DNA from 2 places in the Providencia hangzhouensis genome. Region 2 is predicted to be linked to the other one. Evidence: predicted binding sites of a transcription regulator. Region 2 holds the regulator's gene; the other holds the start of a gene.
The links. The regulator Fur, encoded in region 2, represses iron uptake genes when iron is present. The targets are predictions, from matches to a motif close to ATAATAATGAGAACNACTATCAA.
Positions count from the first base shown of each region.

Region 1: a site for Fur is predicted at 2,073-2,095, ahead of PZ638_RS16360 (TonB-dependent siderophore receptor). Genes of this name have one in related genera too.

Region 1 is NZ_CP135052.1:3,602,015-3,607,158, forward strand. It holds gene PZ638_RS16360 (TonB-dependent siderophore receptor) at 1-1,947, opposite strand, end outside; gene PZ638_RS16365 (class I SAM-dependent methyltransferase) at 2,162-2,932, opposite strand; gene PZ638_RS16370 (cupin domain-containing protein) at 2,946-3,296, opposite strand; gene PZ638_RS16375 (ABC transporter ATP-binding protein) at 3,333-4,073, opposite strand; gene PZ638_RS16380 (FecCD family ABC transporter permease) at 4,070-5,089, opposite strand; gene PZ638_RS16385 (ABC transporter substrate-binding protein) at 5,082-5,144, opposite strand, start outside.
Region 2 is NZ_CP135052.1:3,145,715-3,150,858, reverse strand. It holds gene chiP (chitoporin ChiP) at 1-947, shown strand, start outside; gene PZ638_RS14325 (bactofilin family protein) at 1,123-1,656, opposite strand; gene fur (ferric iron uptake transcriptional regulator) at 2,293-2,742, opposite strand; gene fldA (flavodoxin FldA) at 3,012-3,539, opposite strand; gene ybfE (LexA regulated protein) at 3,694-3,987, opposite strand; partial or broken gene PZ638_RS14305 (type I secretion system permease/ATPase) at 4,157-5,144, opposite strand, start outside.

The sequences.
Region 1 (5,144 bases), 460 kb from region 2:
GCTTTGTAAGCGTAGCGCCCAGTCATTCGGCTCCCAACCAATATAGGCATTCACTTTTGATGGGCTCGCGAAATCAACGCTCCATTTTTCCCAACTACCATCCACTTTAGTTTCTGATTTTTGTAGATTGAAGTTACTTCCAACACTCCAATCTGAGTCAGCAAAGAAGTAATCCACCGCACCTTCTACCCCATAGATACGGCGTTTATCGGTTTTCATATAGATGGTCATGTCATCTTTATTAATGCCATAGCTTCTATCAGACAAAGAATAATAGGTAGCAACTTGTGTGCGTAAGTTTTCCCCTGTGTAACGCCATCCTAACTCGAAAGAGTTAACCTTAATTCCTTTTACCTTGGTATCATTAATGTTAACACTTTTATTGAGATGATAGTGGCCATTGGCATCTGGGGTCTTCGCATAATCACCTGTTCCGTAATACTTAGCAATATCAGGAATTTCAAAGCCTTGAGAGAAATTAAACCATGTTTGTTGCTCTTCGGTTAAGTTAACCAGCAGCCCTGCGTTAAACAGTAAGTTGTTGTAATCCGTTTTCCCACCCGGTACTGCATCTGCTGATTTACCTTTTCCGTTAGCAATCGCTTCTTGCTGTGCATAACCAATAAAATCATCGACTTTATTTTCTGTGTACTGATAACGTACACCACCGCTTAACGTGAACATTGGCGTAATGTCATAACTACTTTGTAAAAATGTCGCCATATTCGTCGTGGTATAGCTTGGATAGCGGCCAATTTGGAAAGCTTTAGTTAAGTCCATTCCCCCGGATTCTTTCGCTTTATCTAAATCAAAAAACATTTGGTTCGCACGAAATTGCTCATGCTCTGCATCCACACCATAAGTTAACGTTAATTCATCGATAGGTTGGCTATTGAACGTCAGCTTAGTTCCATAAAAATTGGTTTTTTGATCCGATGAGCTGATACTTGTAACATCTTTGCCTGTAAGGGTTGGGAAAGGATAAAACTTTTGTGATTCATCACGATAATAAACTTGTGCAACAAAATCCTGCCCAAATACATCTGCATTTGAATATTGTAAATTGAGCAAATTACGCTCAGTTCCCGGCAAACGGTCAGAACTTAATTTGCTGCTGTTATAAGCTTCACCTTGCCCTTTAACCGCGGAAAAATTTTTTCCTAAATAGAGGCCGTGTTTACCATCAGACTCACTTTTATAATGCTGATAAACAGCTTGAACCTGTTGTTTTTCATCGATTTTGATAGTACCTGACGCCATCACATCCAAACGATCAGAAAATTGCAGCCCTGTTTGGGTATTATCAATATTAATCGCATTACCTTTGCCATCATACCAACCGCCATAGCGTTGATAAGCAACAGAAACACGTCCGTGAGCGTTCTCATTACCACCACTTACTGCTGCAGCAATATTTTCATCGTGATCTTTACCACTGTTAAAGCCTGTTTTTCCACCTAATTGCAGGGAAACTTGTTTTTCTTCTTGGCCTTTTTTCGTCACAATATTAATCAAGCCACCACTGCTACCACCACCGTACATCGCCGTTGCGCCTGAAATAACTTCGATATGATTAATATTAAAAGGATCGATAGAATCTAATTGGCGACTATCACTACGAGAAGAGTTAAGGCGTACTCCATCCACCATCACAATCATTGAACGGCCACGCATATTCATGCCATAGTTTGTCCGCCCTTGGCCACTGACACTCATTCCTGGAATAAGCTGCGCTAAAATATCTTTTAATTCTTTTCCACCTTCAGCTTGCTGCTCAATTTCAGCATTATCAATCACCCATGTGGTTTGTGCCATTTCTGAAACGGTTTTATAACCACGTGTAGCAGATACGGTTATGGACTCTTCTTTTTTATCGGCGCCAAATACGGAGGGGGAAATAAAAGGGAGAAAGCAAGGAGAGATAATAAAAAAATGCTTTATTTTCATTAAATTAAACCTTTACATTATTAGAATTGCTGTTATTGAATCTAAAAAATAAATCACAATGCATAACTAAATTACTGTTTATTATTTTATCAAATAATTATTATCAACAGTAACTAAGAATCAAGATAAATATAAGAATTATTATTATTAACAACAGATAATGAAAGGTTATTCAGTACTAGTCACGCATCCTTGCGCAAGATCTTCCTATTAATTACTTCACGCTAACGACTGCAATATAATTCAACTTTCCACGATTTTGCCGAAAATGACGGAACATACGCAAAAATTGGGGACGATTTTCTTTCTTCAATGCATTACGGATAATCTTTAGGGCACCCAAAATACCTTCATCGTAAATCAACCCTTTTGGTGATAGCAACGTCATTGGCCCAGTGTGAGATAACACTTGCTGGAAGCCCGCTTGTTGAAATAATTCTATCCATTGCGCTTCAGGTAATGGCTGTGCTTTAACATTAATCGCTTGCTGCATTTGGGAAACCACACTTTGAACAGCTTGGGCATCCTTAAATGCAATATCATGGGTTAATAAACAGCCACTCGGTTTTAGTACTCGATAATACTCCTGCAATAGCTTCGCTTTCGCTTTATCGCCGTACATGGTTAGCATGGCTTCATTAATAACCACATCAAAACTGTTGTCCTCAAACGGTAGTTTTGATGCATCCGCCATTTGGATTGTCACTAAATCTGTTAGCCCTTTATTCGCAACATTCTTTTGTGCTTGTACGAGCGCCTGCTTGTCCATATCAATACCCGTAATATGACAATGGAATTGGGAGGCAATTTCAATGGCAGTGGTTCCCATATTACACGCGACTTCAAGAACTTGGCTGTTCTTGTGTAACCCTGATTGGCTAAGTAACCATTCGGTTGCTTCTTTTCCCCCTGGGCGTAAACGTTTTTTCCCCAAGCGTGCTAGAAATTTGTGCCCTGCTTCGTGGGCGGTAAATGATTGGTCCATTTTCACCTCCAAGTTAATGTGTACAAGCCGTTTCAGGCTCACGTAACATAACTAACAGCATTTTTGCGGGCTCAAGCGCATCTACCGCATGAGGAATATTAGCAGGCATTCTGACAACTTCCCCCGGTTTAGCCATTACTGGCTTTCCTTCGATGGTAAGTTGTAAGCTCCCTTCAACAACCATCACAATCGCATCAAAAGGGGCGCTGTGTTCAGACAGCGCTTGGCCTTTATCAAAAGCAAATAAGGTGATATTTCCCCCGCCATTTTTCGCTAATACGCGGCTTGCAATACCTTGTTCAGTATAATTAATTAACTGATTGATAATCAGCGCTTCTGAAGGTGTTATTGTGTTATTGCTCATCGTTTAATATTCCTTAATTCAATCGTTTTCATTCAGTTATCTAAATAGCGGAATGACCCCTTGGGTCTGCCGGCCTTGATAATCCATTGGCGTAATTGCGACGGGTAATTGGTACAGTTGTGTCAGGTTTTCTTCCGTTAAAATTTGTTCAGTTTCACCAAATAAACAACCGCTGCCGTTAAATAACAACAGTGAATAATCAGCGATATGCAGCGCATGCTGTGGATAATGACTCGTGAATAAGATAGTCATTCCGCGATGTATGGCTAAGTCACGTAAGACGCTGAGCACACTGTCTTGGTTGGCAAGGTCCAATGCGGATGTCGGTTCGTCAAGAATCAGAATTTCTGGTTCGCTGGCTAATGCCCTCGCAATCATGACCATTTGTTTTTCCCCTCCACTGAGGCAGTTAAAGGGTTGGTCAGCAAATTTGCTTATGCCTAAGTACGCTAAACACTGCTCTACAATTTGGTTATCTTTTTCATTGGGTGAGGCATACCAAGGTAAATGACGAATACGCCCGAGACTCACCATAGTGCGAACAGAGTAATGAAACAGTGAACCACTAAGCTGTGGAACATAAGCAACGGGGGCATTTAGGGAAATATTGCCTGTTGATCCTTTTTGTACGCCGAGTAGTAGTTTTAATAAAGTTGTTTTTCCGCGGCCATTTGGCCCTAAAATCGCGCCAATACTGCCCTTTGGTTGCCGAAAACTAACATTCGTAAATAATTGGCGTTGGGCTATTTTGAAATTAAGGTGTTCAACTTGGATCATAAATCGGCCACCTTTTTATTCAATGTGTGGATCAGTAGTGCAAAAATAGGGGCACCGATCAGTGCGGTGATCACACTTAATGGAATTTCTGCATTCGTCATACTGCGTGCAAAGGTGTCGACAGCTACCATATAAATCCCACCAATGACCGCACTGGCAGGCAGTAATATCCGGTGATCATGCCCTACCATTAGCCGAGCAATATGTGGAACAATCAGCCCTACCCAGCCGATGGTACCGGATACCGCCACTGTCGCACTGGTGATCAAGGTTACGCTGAGTAACACAGCCCAGCGGGTTCTATTAATTTTCATCCCTAAAGCTTGTGCATTTTCTTCCCCAAGGGACAGCACATTGATACGAAAACGCAACGCAAAAATGACCAAGACACAGACCAGCACAACCGGAAAAACAATATTGAGTTTGAGGTAAGACGCACTGGCAAAGCTGCCCATAAGCCAAAAAACAATGGTTTGTAACGTGTTATTTGGGTCTGCAAAATAGGTAATTAACGAAATTAATGCAGCAAAAAAAGCATTAATAATCACCCCCGCAAGGATTAACATTAATAGCTGGCTGCCTTGGCGATTCAAACCCAATAAGAAAACCAGCACGATAGCTAGCAACCCACCGATGAAAGCCAATGAAATGGTGACCAACAAAGAAGAAAATAATAAAATAGCTAGCGCGCCACCCAATGCAGCCCCTGATGAAACACCAATAATTTGCGGCCCAACTAATGGGTTGCGGAAAATACCTTGCAAAGCAGCCCCCGCAACCGCCAGCCCAGCCCCTGCCGTTCCTGCTATCAGAACACGCGGTAAGCGCACATTCAGCACCACATTTTGTTCCGTTCGGCTATAGTTCCCCATCATTTCATTACCAAAAATAGTGTCATAGAGAATATGCCAAACCGCGGAAAACGAAACTGGGTAACGCCCACAGCTTAGGGCCAAAACAAAAGTCAACAATAAGCAAATGGCAAAAACGAACCAAAGATATTGGGGCTTACGCATGCGGTTCCCCCATTAAAGAAAGGTAGTGTTGGCTACTTTTGTTCATCTCTATTTG
Region 2 (5,144 bases):
GAGGCGGCTATATTCAACCAACGGGGCAAACGCTATTAGCATCCCATTGGAGTTATATGCCTGGAACATACCGTGGATTAGAGGTGGGCGGGGTGTTTGATTTTGAGCAAAATGGTGAACTCAGCATGTCCTATATGTGGACCGACCGCTATAAAGCACCTTGGTACCGCAGTATGTATGATTTTCGTGAAGCGGATGGTAAAACTGGGATCAGCTATTTACAATCAATTGGTTTCAAATATGACTTTAAAAACAACTTAGTTCTTGAAGGGGCATATGGGCAAGCAAAAAGCTATATGGACCAATATTTTGCCAAGGTTTCCTATGCTGTTCCTGTTGTAGACCGTGATTTACGTATGTCTTATCAATTTTATGGGGCAAAAGACAAAGTTTCAGACGGCGGAGTTAATGATGTTTATGACGGTTTAGCTTGGTTGCAAGCGATGACATTAGGTTACACCTACGATGAATTTGATTTTAAATTAGAGGGAACCTATGTAAAAGCTAAAGGTAATCAAGGTTATTTCCTACAGCGTATGACCCCTGGTTGGGCAACATCAAATGGCCGCATGGATATTTGGTGGGATGGCCGTTCAGACTGGAATGCTAATAATGAAAAAGCCGTTATGGCTGGTGTTATGTATGATTTAAAAAATTGGGATTTAGCTGGATGGAAAGTCGGAACCTCATATATTTATGGTTGGGATGCTAAACCAAGTACGAATAGCCAATATGCTCAAGATGTACGCTTAAAAGAAAGTGCATGGAACTTTGATATTTTATATACCGTGCAGTCAGGTAGAGCAAAAGATACGCTATTTAAGCTACATTTTACCAAATATGATAATCATACAGATATTCCGAGTTATGGTGGTGGTTATGGAAATATTTTCCAAGATGAAAAAGATATTAAGTTTATGGTAATGATGCCATTTACTGTATTCTAGAGTAGAAAATATTTTAGTAACAAATGACTGCTATAGGGGAACTATGGCAGTCATTTGCCTAGATAGGAAAGAGGTTTGCTATATATTTTAATATTAATGAGATGTTTTAATAAGTGTAAATACTGATATAAAAATTGAAAATAAGGTGGGTATATTCACCTTATTTTTATGGTGACTACAAAGAAGCGTTATTTACACTTTCATTGGGTATGATAGCGTCTTGTTTTAGCTTATCTTTTAATATGGTAACTTTTTCCGATTGATGAGGAGGATTTTTAATTTGAGCATGGCCAGATAAAACCCCACCCTTTTTAATCGATAAGCTACTGTAATGGATAGTACCGTGGATTTCGCCATTATTTTCAATACAAATAGTATCAGATAAGCACTCACCTTCAATACGCCCATTAACTACCAGCTCTTTACAGGTAATATTTCCCGTGACTTGGCCGTTTAACATGACTTTAACAGTATTATCTTTTCCTGTTATATTTCCAATGACTTTTCCATAGATATGTACTTGCTCATTAGAGGTAATATTCCCTTCAAAAATAACGTCCCTAGAGATAACCGTATTCGATTTTTCTTCACTAATAGTAGGCGTTGATAGTGTAATTTGTTCTTCTATCTTTGCAGTCACTTCAGGCTCATTACTTATAGAAGGGGACGTCGATGTAGGCGTGGGCTTGTTTTGTCTTTTGGTGAACATTTTACTTACCTTTTTTTGATTGAAGTATAAGATCAAGAATAGCACTGATAATACGAACGAAAATAAGGTGATAGATAAATAGCTAAAAAACCACCCTATTAAAGTAAGAAACCAGAAGAAAAAACTTGTGTTGAGAAAAAGATATGTTTTTTTCATCAGATAATCTCTTACAAATTACTAAAATACGTAATTAGTTTAGTCAATAAATGTAATTGTGCATTTAAAGTGTATTTTAACTTTATGGCTACATTTGAATCATCAACTTTCTAAATTATAGTTAAAATAATAGAAAGGAAATAAAATAATTTTTATATAGTATGAAAAATTAGAAAACATCTATAATGTTATTTATATACCACTTTGATATATAAGTATAATTCTAGATGATAGAATATATTCATCAGTGAAATAATATAAGGGTTTTGATTTGAATTGCAACTATTATAGTTTCTAGGAAAATTTTTTATTAACTAAAAATTGTAGTGATAAATAGTTAAATTTAAGTTATTCATCATAAATTATCACTAATTGAGTGAAAAAAATATGGATATTTAAAATAAAAAACCCTGATAAAGTTTATTATCAGGGTTTTGGTATTTTTAACCATTACGTTTTATCAGCGATGGTTGAATACTATTACTCTTTTGCTTCGTGTGCGTCAGCATTATCACGGCAATCACCATCTGCGCAATGACCATATAGATATAAACTATGGTTAGATAGTTTAATGCCATGGCGAGCAGCGATATTTTTTTGGCGAGTTTCAATGGATTCGTCAGTAAACTCAATCACTTTTCCACAATCTAAACAGATTAAATGATCATGGTGATGTTGCTGAGTTAACTCGAATACAGATTTACCACCCTCGAAGTTGTGACGGGTTACGATACCTGCATCATCAAATTGGTTTAACACGCGGTATACGGTTGCTAACCCGATCTCTTCGCCCATATCGATCAGCTTTTTATAGAGATCTTCCGCACTGACGTGGTGGCACTCAGGCTCTTGAAGTACTTCCAAAATTTTTAATCTTGGAAGAGTGACTTTGAGTCCAGCATTTTTCAATGCTTTGTTGTTGTCTGTCATGCGGGTTTGTCCTGTATCTTAAATCATAAATTTAACAATAATGAGACATTTTTAACATCAATACAGTTGTCTTCTAAACTGATTTACAATTATAGGCATGGAAAATAAAAATAGAAACCATGCATTGTCTCATTATTTTGATAATCTCTTGAGAACCTATCCTATTAGGATACCTTATCGGTTATTTTAGATTACGCCACTGGCTTAGGTGATTCATTTTGTACAAGACAGTGGTGCAATCTATGGGTAAGGTTTCTTTATATGATCTATTAGCCTAAAATTTCAGCTAAAGACATTTCTTCAGAGATTTGTTTTACCCATGCATCAACACGTTCATCAGTTAGCTCAGGTTGACGATCTTCATCAATAGCTAAACCAACAAAGTGGTTGTCATCTGCCATACCTTTGGATACTTCAAAGTGATAACCTTCTGTTGGCCAATGACCAACAATAACAGCACCACGAGGCTCAATAATATCGCGGATCGTACCCATAGCATCACAGAAATATTCAGCGTAGTCTTCCTGGTCTCCACAACCAAATAAGGCGACAAGTTTACCTTCGAAATCAATTTCTTCGAGAGTAGGGAAGAAATCATCCCAATCACATTGAGCTTCACCATAATACCAAGTTGGAATACCGAGAAGTAGAATATCAAAAGCTTCAATATCTTCTTTACTACATTTTGCGATATCGTGAACTTCTGCTACATCTTTGCCCAATCTTTCTTGGATCATTTTGGCAATATTTTCTGTGTTACCTGTGTCACTTCCGAAGAAAATGCCTATGACTGCCATAAAGTGATTAACCTCTTGTTTTTCTAAGAGGACTAGAGGTGAAAATTCGCCTTCTAGAGCCCATTTAGAACGAAAATAGATAGAATATTACGCCTTATTCTGGCGAAAAAATGATGCTAAGTCTGTCAAATTTGTGTGATTTATCAAGATAACGTTATTTGAGTATTGATGTGTTAACATGCTCAAGTTGTGACATCAAAATTTCTTCGATCAATTCACTACGGCTTATATTTTTATCTTCAGCTAACTGATTCAATATCACGACAGCTTCTTCGTTCAGTTTCAATTCAACTCTACGCAATCCTTTCACTTTATCTCGTTTCAGTTGGTTGCGTTTGTTGATCCTCAGTTGTTCATCCCGTGATAGCGGGCTTGTTTTAGGTCGCCCAGGCCTTCGTTCCTCAGCGAACAAATCTAGTGTAGTTCGATCCGTTTGTTCTTTTGCCATGTCTATAACTGCTAAAAGGGTGTGCCAGTAATTCAGCGCGCCATGATACCCTAGCTAATCCCCTTGTGCTATAGCTTCATCTACGATGATTTGGTTTAATCGGTTGTAAAATGAGCGCTTTTAGTAAAAAAGCACCACTTGCTATAGGTGTGATGCTTTTTTATCCGTGTTATTGCGTTTGTTGGCGCCATAAATTGGCGTATAAGCCATTTGATTTGAGCAAGTTTTCGTGTGTATCCATTTCGTGTACTTCTCCTTGGCAAATAACACATATCCTATCAGCATGCATAATCGTGTTGAGTCGGTGAGCAATACTAATGACTGTTCTTCCTTGCGTAATTAAAGGCATATTTTCCATAATGGCAGCTTCTGACTCGTAATCGAGCGCAGAAGTGGCTTCATCGAGAATTAAAATGTCTGGTTCGGTGAGTAAAGCGCGCGCAAGTGCAATTCTTTGACGTTGACCACCTGAAAGGTTCAAGCCTTTTTCTGATAAGGGATAATTAAAATTATCAGGCAATGCCATAATAAAGTCATATGCTCCAGCTAATTTTGCTGCGTGAATAACTTGTTCGTGAGTCGCTTGCGGGTGGCTTAAACGAATATTCTCTGCAATAGAACCGACGAATAAAGTGCTTTCTTGTAATACAACGCTCATTTTTCGGCGTAATGACACAGTATCTGCGACAGCTAAATCCATGCCATCAACAATAACTTGCCCATGTTGTGGTACATAAAGTCGTTGTAATAATTTCGTTAAGGTGCTTTTTCCAGAACCAGAAGGGCCAGTAATCCCAATAAATTCACCAGAATTAACCATTAATGACAAATTATTGATAACTTCAGGCGTATCAGGTTGATAACGAAAGCGGATGTTTTGAAACTCGATTTTTCCGTGAATATTTGAAGTGTTTGCAATCCCTTTACGTTCATTTTCTACAGGTTCATCAAGAATATCTCCCACCCGACGCAATGAAATGATGGTATGTTGGAAATCTTGCCAAACCTGGGCAAATCGCAATACAGGTTGTGTAACATGCGCGCTTAGCATATTAAATGCCACTAATTCGCCAGGAGAAATCCCACCGTTTAATACCTCCTTGACACCAACCCACAAAAGAATTGCGGTAGTTATTTTACTCACGAGAGTCATTAAC